DNA from 3 places in the Rhizobium sp. BK379 genome. Region 3 is predicted to be linked to each of the others. Evidence: predicted binding sites of a transcription regulator. Region 3 holds the regulator's gene; each other region holds the start of a gene.
What was found. Region 3 encodes PhoB, which activates phosphate uptake and scavenging genes when phosphate is short. Its sites were predicted from a motif close to TGTCATNNANCTGTCAT; they were not measured.
Positions count from the first base shown of each region.

Region 1: the regulator PhoB is predicted to act here: its motif matches at 1,398-1,414, upstream of ppk2 (polyphosphate kinase 2).
Region 2: the regulator PhoB is predicted to act here: its motif matches at 1,361-1,377, upstream of FHT93_RS06210 (DapH/DapD/GlmU-related protein).

Region 1 is NZ_JACIAD010000001.1:2,092,033-2,095,309, reverse strand. It holds gene FHT93_RS10635 (ABC transporter substrate-binding protein) at 1-1,155, opposite strand, end outside; gene ppk2 (polyphosphate kinase 2) at 1,467-2,375, shown strand; gene FHT93_RS10625 (ABC transporter permease subunit) at 2,459-3,277, opposite strand, start outside.
Region 2 is NZ_JACIAD010000001.1:1,195,636-1,198,912, reverse strand. It holds gene FHT93_RS06220 (MBL fold metallo-hydrolase) at 1-134, shown strand, start outside; gene FHT93_RS06215 (GFA family protein) at 226-651, opposite strand; gene FHT93_RS06210 (DapH/DapD/GlmU-related protein) at 648-1,322, opposite strand; gene FHT93_RS06205 (hypothetical protein) at 1,497-1,988, opposite strand; gene FHT93_RS06200 (adenylate/guanylate cyclase domain-containing protein) at 2,284-3,277, shown strand, end outside.
Region 3 is NZ_JACIAD010000002.1:457,321-460,597, reverse strand. It holds gene FHT93_RS13260 (pyrroline-5-carboxylate reductase) at 58-846, shown strand; gene phoB (phosphate regulon transcriptional regulator PhoB) at 980-1,663, opposite strand; gene phoU (phosphate signaling complex protein PhoU) at 1,792-2,505, opposite strand; gene pstB (phosphate ABC transporter ATP-binding protein PstB) at 2,550-3,277, opposite strand, start outside.

The DNA.
Region 1 (3,277 bases), on a different contig from region 3:
ATCGTGGATCTTCGGATAGGTCGCGAACTCGACATTGTAGAGTTCGCCGTTCTTCTCCTTGACCTCGCGCATGTAGATATCCTGCACGATGTCGCGTGTATCAGGATCGATGGTGATGGGCCCGCGCGGGCTGACGAATTCCATGCCCTTCATGGCATCGACGAGCTTGGTGCCATCGGTGCCACCGCCGGTCTTTTCGAGGGCGGCATAGGCGACATGCATGGCATCATAGCCGCCGACCGACATGAAGTTCGGGCGCATGTTCTTGTTGGCTTTGCGCACTTCGGCGACGAAAGCCTTGTTTTCCGGGCTGTCGTGATCGGTCGAATAGAAATGACCGGTGATGACGCCCCTGGCGGCCGGTCCCATGCCATTCAGGAGATCGTCATCGGTGACGTCGCCGGTGGCGATCAGCTTGATGCCGGCGTCGGCAAGACCGCGATCGACGAACTGCTTCATGAAGATTGCGCCGACACCCGATGGCACGAAGACGAAGAGGGCATCGGGCTTGGCGTCGCGTACACGCTGAAGGAAGGGTGCAAAATCGGGGTTCTGCAGGGGAACGCGGAGTGCTTCGACAACCGTGCCACCTTCTTTCTTGAACTGGTCGGTAAAGCCCTTCTCGATGTCGATACCCGGACCATAGTCGGTTACCAGCGTGACGACCCGCTTGAGGTTGTTCTGGACTGCCCAGGTGGCAACCGGAACGGCGGATTGCGGACCGCCCATCGAGGTGCGCACGAAATAGGGCGACTGTTTCATGATGGCCGAGGTCGTGGCCGAGGTGATGATCGCCGGAACCTTTGCCTGGTTGAGAACCGGGGCGACACCCATGGCAAGCGGCGTCAGGCCGAAGCCGACGAGCATCTTGACGCCATCATTGACGACGAGTTCCTGGGCGATGCGGCGGGTCTGGTCGGCCGTGCCCGCGTCGTCACGCAGCACGAGCTCGATCTTCTTGCCTGCAACCGTGTCGCCATTGATTGCCATGTATGCGCGGGCGCCGGCCTCGACCTGACGGCCGGTTGAGGCAAAAGGACCTGTCATCGGCAGGATCACGCCGATCTTCACCGTTTCCTGCGCAAATGCAGGCGCCCCAGCAAGCGTGGCGAGCGCCGCGCCTGCTATCAATAGTCTTCTTGAAAACGAAATCATGTATACTCCTCCCATTGTTGCGCATCATATCTCTCTCCCGGAGATATGCCGCGACCTGAACGTTTTTCTTCTCTCCTCCAGAGGAAAACGCCATTGTCGCGAAAATTGCTCAGCGGTATCAATGTATACATAAAACTTGACTTGGTACAAGCTGCCGCTACCTGGCTGGCTGATCACCAAAGGCCCGGCGGACGGTCTTTTGCGCTTGCCAGTTTTGCGTTTTGTCAAAGCAAATTTTCGATCGTCGCAACTCTGTCATATAGCTATGGCGAGAACGTGCTTTATCGAGCGAATTGAACAGGGAGCGTGCCATGATCGAAAACACTCAGCTCGACCGTATCAAGAACGAAATCGCCGACAGCTTCGACGAGGAGCTGGAAATGCAGATGGAGGAGGACCGGCTCGACGAGCTGGTCGCCGAGGGCATGTCCGGCGAAGCGGAACAGACGCTCGAGCGCAAACTCTATTTCCGCGAGCTCTTCCGCCTGCAGCATGAGCTGGTCCGTCTTCAGGACTGGGTCCAGTACAAGAAATTGAAGGTGGTCGTGCTTTTCGAGGGCCGCGATTCCGCCGGCAAGGGCGGTGCAATCAAGCGTGTGACCCAACGCCTCAATCCGCGCGTCTGCCGCGTCGTGGCGCTGCCGGCGCCGACCGAACGCGAGCGGAACCAGTGGTATTTCCAGCGCTACACGCCGCATCTGCCGTCGGCGGGCGAGATGGTGCTCTTCGACCGCAGTTGGTACAACCGTGCCGGCGTCGAGCGGGTCATGGGCTTCTGCACGAAGGACGAGCTGGAAGAGTTCTTCCGCTCCGTGCCGGAATTCGAGCGCATGCTGGTCCGCTCCGGCATCATCCTCATCAAGTACTGGTTCTCGATCACCGATGAGGAGCAGGAGTTCCGCTTCAACATGCGCATCCACGATCCGCTGAAGCAGTGGAAGCTCTCGCCGATGGACCTGCAGAGCCGCGTCCATTGGGAGGAATATACCAAGGCCAAGGAAGAAATGCTCGCCCGCACCCATATTGAGGAAGCGCCGTGGTGGGTTGTTCAGGCCGTCGACAAGAAACGCGCGCGCCTCAATTGCATCGCCCATCTGCTCGGCCAGATCCCGTATGAGGACGTTCCGAAGGAAGGGATCGTGCTGCCGGATCGCGTGCGTCACGATGACTACCACCGCACCCCGGTTCCGCCGGAAATGTATGTTCCCGAAGTCTACTGATTGAAATGGCTGCGGCCGGTTTCCGGCAGCGGCGTCTTTTCAGCATGTCGCGCAAAACCGATTCACGCGTTGCGCGACATGCCTTAATGCGCCGATTGCTGCTTGGCGCGGGCGACGATCTGGGTCGGATTGACGAATTGCAGCGCGATGATGAGCCAGAAGAGCGTCGTCACCATATAGATCACCGCCATCGCATCGATTGATTGGCTGGCTCGTACGCCGGATGCGAAGACCGCGTAATAAAGAGAGACGACAAGCGTCTGGGTCTGCGGTCCGGCGATGAGGAAGGTCAGCTCGAACATCGCGAGCGTGCGCACCAGGACGAGCAGAAGTGCTGCCAGCATGCCGGGCAGCAGGAGCGGCAGTAGAATGCGGATAAAGAGGCTGGTGGTGCCGGCACCGAAGACACGGGCGGCGGCCTCGATGCGCGGATCGATCTGCTCGATGAACGGGATCATGACGAGCACGACGAAGGGGAAAGACGGCACGAGGTTGATCAGCACCACGCCCCAGAAGGTGCCGCCGAGCCCGAGCTGGTAGAGCACTGTTGCCAGCGGAATGCCGTAGGTCAGCGGTGGGATCAGCAGCGGCAGCAGGAAGAGCAGAATGATGGCGCGCTTGCCCGGGAAATCGCGCCGCGCCAGAGCATAGGCTGTCAATACGCCCAGAATGCCCGAGATAATGACGACGACAAAGGCCATCTCGAAGGTAACGATGACGACGCTGGATAGCTGGAATTCGCTCCAGGCGCTGAAATACCAACGATCCGTCCAGCCGCGCGGCAGCCATGTGCCGAGCCAGCGTGTGGCGAAAGAGTTGACGATCACGGCCGCGATGACCGCAAGCAGGTTGAGGACAAAGAGGGTCGCGAGCGCCCAGACGGCGATGCGCCAGATCTTCGA
Region 2 (3,277 bases), on a different contig from region 3:
GCGTCCGGCTTCTGCGCGAGCTGGCAGCGACTGGCGAACTGCTGGTGGCGACCCACCTGCCGTTCCCGTCTATCGGCCACGTGGCCGTCGACGGCGACGCCTTTCGCTGGGTGCCGATCTTCTGGGACTACTGACGGGCACGGCCCCGTATCCGCAATCAGCGAGGCCCGGCGAATGCCCGGGCCTCGTCTCACGCCAGCGGCGCAAAAGCCGGCGTGGCGACGCTCACTTTGCCTGTTCGAAGCGGATAATCCCGGCGACCCTTGCGGCGGAGCCGGAATCCGAGGGATGGGAGACGCCATCCATGACCTGAACCTCCGGAAAATCGAAGGGGCTGAAGCCTTCGATGCAGGCGACATTGATGCCGAACTGGTTCGGATTGGAGCGGCGCTGATGATGGGTGTAGATGCCGCAGGTCCTGCAGAAATAGTGCTTCGCCGTCCGGGTGTTGAATTGATAGAGCGTCAGGTTGTCTTCGCCCTCCACGAACTCGATATCCTTCAGATCGGCAGAGACGGCGATGGCGCCGCGCATGCGGCAGTAGGAGCACGTGCAGCGGCGGATCGTGTTGAACTCATCCGCCAGCCGGACCCGGAATTTGATGCGGCCGCAGTGGCAGGCCGCACTATGCTGATGTCTTTCATCGCTCATGACCGGCGATCCTCACTCTCTTGCGCAAGATGGGCAGGCTCGGACCAGCGCTCGCAGAAAGCCTCGATATCACTGGATTGAAATTCGGCGAGACGCTCCATGATGGTCTCGAACGGCCAGTCCCACCAGGCGATGGCGGCAAGTTTTTCGGCTGTCGTTCGCGAGAAGCGCTCGCGGATGACTTTGGCGGGGACGCCGCCGACGACCGTATAGGGCGCGACGTCCTTGGTGACGACGGCGCCCGCCGCAAGCACGGCGCCGTCTCCGACCGTCACGCCCGGAAGCACGATGACGCCGTGGCCGATCCAGACGTCATTGCCGATGATGGCGCGGTCCGCCTTTCTGTCGGCGAAGAAGGAATGATCGCGCACGGCATCGGCGGAGTAATATTCCGGGCAATAGGTGAAACGGTGCATGGACGGGCGGTCCATGGGGTGATTGGGCGCGCCGATCCTGACCTCTGCCGCAATGGCGCAGAATTTCCCGATCGAGGCATCGCCGACGATGCAGCGCTGGCCGAGATAGGAATAATCGCCGAGGTCGACCGTGCGCAGGGAGGTCTGCTCCAGGATCTCGCAGCATTTGCCGATACTCGAATCCCTGAGGCTTGCCGTCGGGTGGATGACGGTTTCGGCGATCTTCGGGCGGTTTGGCTGGGTGGTCGTGTCCATGGTCAGTCTCCGGATTTCGGCCTGCCTAGCCGGGGACGATGAAGGATATGTGACGCGGCAACGTCTGATGATCAGGGCATGTGCTCAATGGGCAGCGGGTGCCCATCCGGCGATAGTGTCGAAGTTCTCTGTGCAGAGGACGTGACCGTGGCCATCGCCTTCGGGCACATTCTCTCACACTCCGAAAATGATCTGGCAGGTCGAAGTATTCGACGGAAAGAACCCGTCTTCGCCAACCGGAACGACCCTGTCGCTCAGCGGCTTCACCCGCGTGATCATTCCCGATTTTGCGGTGACGGCAACGGTGCAGGATACTTCCTGATCATGTTCCGGTGAGAAGATCCGCTTGGTCAGGACCATGTTGCCGACATACTCCGTCTGGTCATAGGTTCTTGCGGGTATCCGCACCACGCGCGATCGCTGCCAGGTCAGCACAGGCGTTCCGCCTGCAGCGCTGCGGTCCGTCGGCGCCCCGAACTTGCTTTCGAATGTCGCGATCGGTTTGCCACGCCACTGGCTGTCGACCTTGGTATAGGGGGCGGTCAGGGCGGTCCCGAGGTCATCTGTAAGCTTGGCGGCCCCAGCCTGAAGAGACTTGCCCGCGCCGCAGCCGCAAAGCAGCATCGGCAAGGCGGTGATGACCATAAACTCTTTCAAAAGGCGCATTTCAAAATTCCGATTTCACAATGACTTAGTAGAGGGATTTTGGCACAGGCATTTGCGATAACGACCGAATACCAGCCGGCTCTTAACAGGCGCCAAAAACTATCGGTAAAATTGAATATCGAAAATATCCATAACTTGTAGCGGTGCAAATCCCGCTGACCAATCCGTGTGTGCCGCTGCGACGACAACCATGCCGAAGGCGGTCACTCATCCATTCATGTAAAACCCTATGAATTTGGCGAAATCCGCGCATATTCATCCCAGGGTACGATACTCCGCAGGAGCAACCACCACCGTGGATCGAAAGCTCGCAGCCATCCTTTCCGCCGATGTTGCCGGTTTCAGCCGCCTTACGGCGCTGGATGAGGAGGGCACGATTCATGCCCTCAACCTGTGCCTCAGCCAGATAGCCGAGATCGTGCGCGAGCATGAGGGCCGCATCTTCGGCACAGCAGGGGACGGATTTGTCGCCGAATTCGCAAGCGCTGTTCAGGCTGTCAGGTGCGCGGTCGCAATCCAGCGGCGCCTTGCCGGCAATCCGCAGGACATGCCCGCGGAACGCCGTCTCGAATTCCGCATCGGCGTCAATCTGGGCGATGTCATCGTTTCGGGCGACGATCTGCTCGGCGACGGCGTCAATATTGCGGCGCGCCTGCAGGAGATGGCGCCGCCGTCGGGCATCTGCATTTCCGGCTCCGTGCGCGAGCACCTCTATGGCAAGGTTCCGTTCGTGCTGATGAGCCTTGGCGAACGCGCCATGAAGAACATACCCCGGCCGATATCCGTCTTTCGGGTCGACTGGCTGCTGGAGGCGCCTGAAGGCGGGGATGCCCTATCAGCGAGAGGAACAGGACCAGCGAGAGGAACAGGGCCAGCAACGCCATCACCTGCTCAGCGCTTCGGCAGGGACCAGCCGTCGATCGTCGTCATGCCCTTCGACAATCTCAGCGGTCAGGGCGATGAGTATTTCGTCGATGGCGTCGTGGAGGAAATCACCGCGGCGCTTTCGCGCGTTCGCGAATTCTTCGTCATCGCGCGCCAGTCCGCCTTCACCTATAAGGGCCGCTTCGTCGACGTGCATGATCTCGAGAGCGAATTTGGCGTCAATTACGTGGTCCAGGGCACCGTGCGGCGCGGCGGAGACCGCCTGCGGATTTCGGTTCAACTGGTCGACACCGAGACGCGCACGCAGTTCTGGTCCGAACGTTACGAGGGGGCGACCGAGGATATTTTCGAGCTTCAGGACAGGATCGCCGCGCAGGTCGCCGGCGCCATCCATCCGGCCATCC
Region 3 (3,277 bases):
ACAGATGCGGTATTCTCGTGGAGTAGCACGGCACACATAGTCGCTTGGGGGGTGCCAATGGAGATCGATATAAAGCGGATGACAATGGGGTTCGTCGGGGCGGGCACGATTACCGAGGCTGTCGTCACCGGATTGGGCAAGACAGCATTTGGCGACACACCCATCGCGCTGTCACCTCGTAACGCAGGCGTCGCCTCCCGGCTCGCGGCGGCAAACGGGAATGTGTCTATCGCTGTGGGCAACCAGGATGTTCTCGACCGTTCCGATCTCGTATTTTTGGCAGTGAGGCCGCAAATTGCCGAGGAGGTCATCCGCTCGCTTCGATTTCGGCCGGGCCACCATGTCATCAGCTTTGTCGCGGCTACGCCAATGGATCAACTGCTGGCGTGGATCGATCGGCCGGTTCGCCTGAGCCTGGCAATTCCACTTCCGTTCGTCGCCGATCTCCAGGGGGCGACTGCGATCTACCCTCCCGACGAGGTCTCCCACACCCTCTTTTCGGCGCTCGGAACGGCGATTCAGGTTGAAGACAAGCAGGAGTTCGAACTTCTCGCGGTGGCGAGCTGCCTGATGGCCAGCTATTTCGGCATCCTGGACGCGACGTCGACCTGGCTGCAGAGCAAGGGGCTCTCGGGAGCGGCTGGCGACGCCTACCTCCGTCAACTGTTTTCCGGCCTCGCCCATGCCGCCCGTTCAAAACCTGTCGCGAGTTTCGATGAACTCATCGGCGAGCATTCGACCAAGGGCGGATTGAACGAACAGGTGCTCGAAGACTTTCGTGCGTTTGGCGGCACTGCGGCTCTGCAAAAGGCTCTTGATCGAATTCTTGTGCGCATTCGTCTGTAAAAAGCAGATCCTTTCGAGGTTCGCTTTCGGCGCCTCGCGTCGGTTTTCATAAGGAGCTAGGGGGGCCAGATAGACAAACGGGCCGCCCGGCAAGCGAGCGACCCGTCTGGACCTCCGATCACTCGGACTAAGCTTAAGCTTCCATGGAATATCCCGCGCCGCGCACGGTGCGGATGACATCCTGCATGTTGGAGAAATTCAGCGCCTTGCGCAGGCGGCCGACATGGACGTCGACGGTGCGCTCGTCCACGTAGATATCATGGCCCCAGACGCCGTCGAGAAGCTGCGAGCGGGAGAAGACGCGGCCCGGCGAGGACATGAGGAATTCCAGCAGGCGGAATTCGGTCGGGCCGAGGCGAACTTCACGGCTCTTGCGATGGACGCGGTGCGTTTCGCGATCGAGCTCGATATCACCACATTTCAGAACGGTGGAGAGCACCTCGGGACGGGCGCGTCGGAGCATCGCCTTGACGCGGGCGACGAGTTCCGGCGTGGAGAAGGGCTTGACGACATAGTCGTCCGCGCCGGTCGAAAGACCGCGAACGCGCTCGCTCTCTTCGCCGCGCGCCGTCAGCATGATGATCGGCAGGCGCTCGGTTTCCGGCCGCATGCGCAGCCGACGGCAGAGCTCGATGCCGGAAACGCCCGGCAGCATCCAGTCAAGGATGAGCAGGTCCGGCGTGCGCTCCTGAAGCCGGATTTCGGCTTCGTCGCCACGAAGGATCGTATCCACCTCGAAACCTTCGGCTTCAAGGTTGTAGCGGAGAAGCACGCTCAGCGCCTCTTCATCTTCAACAACTGCAACTCTTGGGATCATGCGTGTCAGTCTCCTAATGCATGATCCTTAAACCGGGGGTGATTTAAGCAAGGGACCATGCAAGACTCGGAATTGGCTGCGACCCTTGCGCGCCCCGACGGGGCGCGCACGCAATCGGCAGGTCCGGATTACTCCGTGACCGCACCAACGGTATTGGAGCTGTCGTCCTTCGGACGCTCGCCCTCCGGCTGGGCGCCGGTTGCCATATAGTAGATCGTCTCGGCGATGTTGGTCGCGTGGTCGCCGATGCGCTCGATGTTCTTGGCGCAGAAGAGAAGATGCGTGCAGCTCGTGATGTTGCGCGGATCTTCCATCATGTAGGTGAGGAGTTCGCGGAACAGCGAGGTGTACATCGCGTCGATCTCGTCGTCGCGCTCGCGGATGGACTTGGCCTTGTCGGCCGAGCGATTGGTGTAGACGTCGAGCACTTCCTTGAGCTGGACCAGCGCCAGTTCGGAGAGATGCTCGAGACCGCGGGCGAGCTTGCGCGGAACGCCGGTGCTCTGCACCGCGATAACGCGCTTTGCGGTGTTCTTGCCGAGATCGCCGACGCGCTCGAGGTCGGCGGCGATGCGGATCGAACCCATGATCTCGCGAAGGTCGGACGCCATCGGCTGGCGGCGGGCGATCGTGACGATCGCCTTGTCGTTGATCTCGCGTTCAGCGTGATCGAGGATCACGTCGTCGGAAATGACCTTCTGAGCGAGTGCGGTGTCACCGTTGACCAGCGCGCGAACTGCGTCGGCGCCCATCTGTTCGGCAAGACCACCCATCTCGGAAATGCGCCGGGACAGGAACTTCAGATCGTCGTCATAGGCGGAAAAAATATGTGTCGATGCCATGGGGCTTTGTCCTCGAAAATCGGGAAGGCTTCACATTGCCAAAATCAGCCAAACCGGCCCATGATATAGTCCTGGGTGCGCGGATCGTCCGGATTGGTGAACATCTTGTCAGTATCGTTTTCCTCGACCAGGTTGCCGAGGTGGAACATGGCCGTACGCTGTGATACGCGCGCGGCCTGCTGCATGGAATGCGTCACAATGACGATCGTGTAGTTTTCACGCAGCTCGTGGATCAGCTCTTCGACCTTTGCAGTCGCGATCGGGTCGAGCGCCGAGCAGGGTTCGTCCATCAGGATGACTTCCGGGCTGACCGCAACGGCGCGTGCGATGCACAGACGCTGCTGCTGACCACCGGAAAGGCCGGTGCCGGATTCATGCACGCGGTCCTTGACCTCGTTCCAGAGGCCGGCGCGCTGCAGGCTGGTCTCGACGATCTGGTCGAGGTCGGCCTTGGACTTTGCCAGACCGTGAATGCGCGGGCCGTAGGAGACGTTTTCATAGATCGTCTTCGGGAACGGGTTCGGCTTCTGGAACACCATGCCGACGCGGGCGCGCAGTTCGACGACGTCGATATCGGGATCGTAGATATCATCCGTGTCGAGCGTGATCTTGCCGGTGACGCGGCAGCCGTCGATCGTGTCGTTCATGCGGTTCAGCGAACGCAGGAAGGTGGACTTGCCGCAGCCCGAGGGGCCGATCAGCGCGGTCACGGTGTTTTCGCGGATGTTCAGATTGACATCGAAAAGCGCACGCTTCTCGCCGTAATAAACGG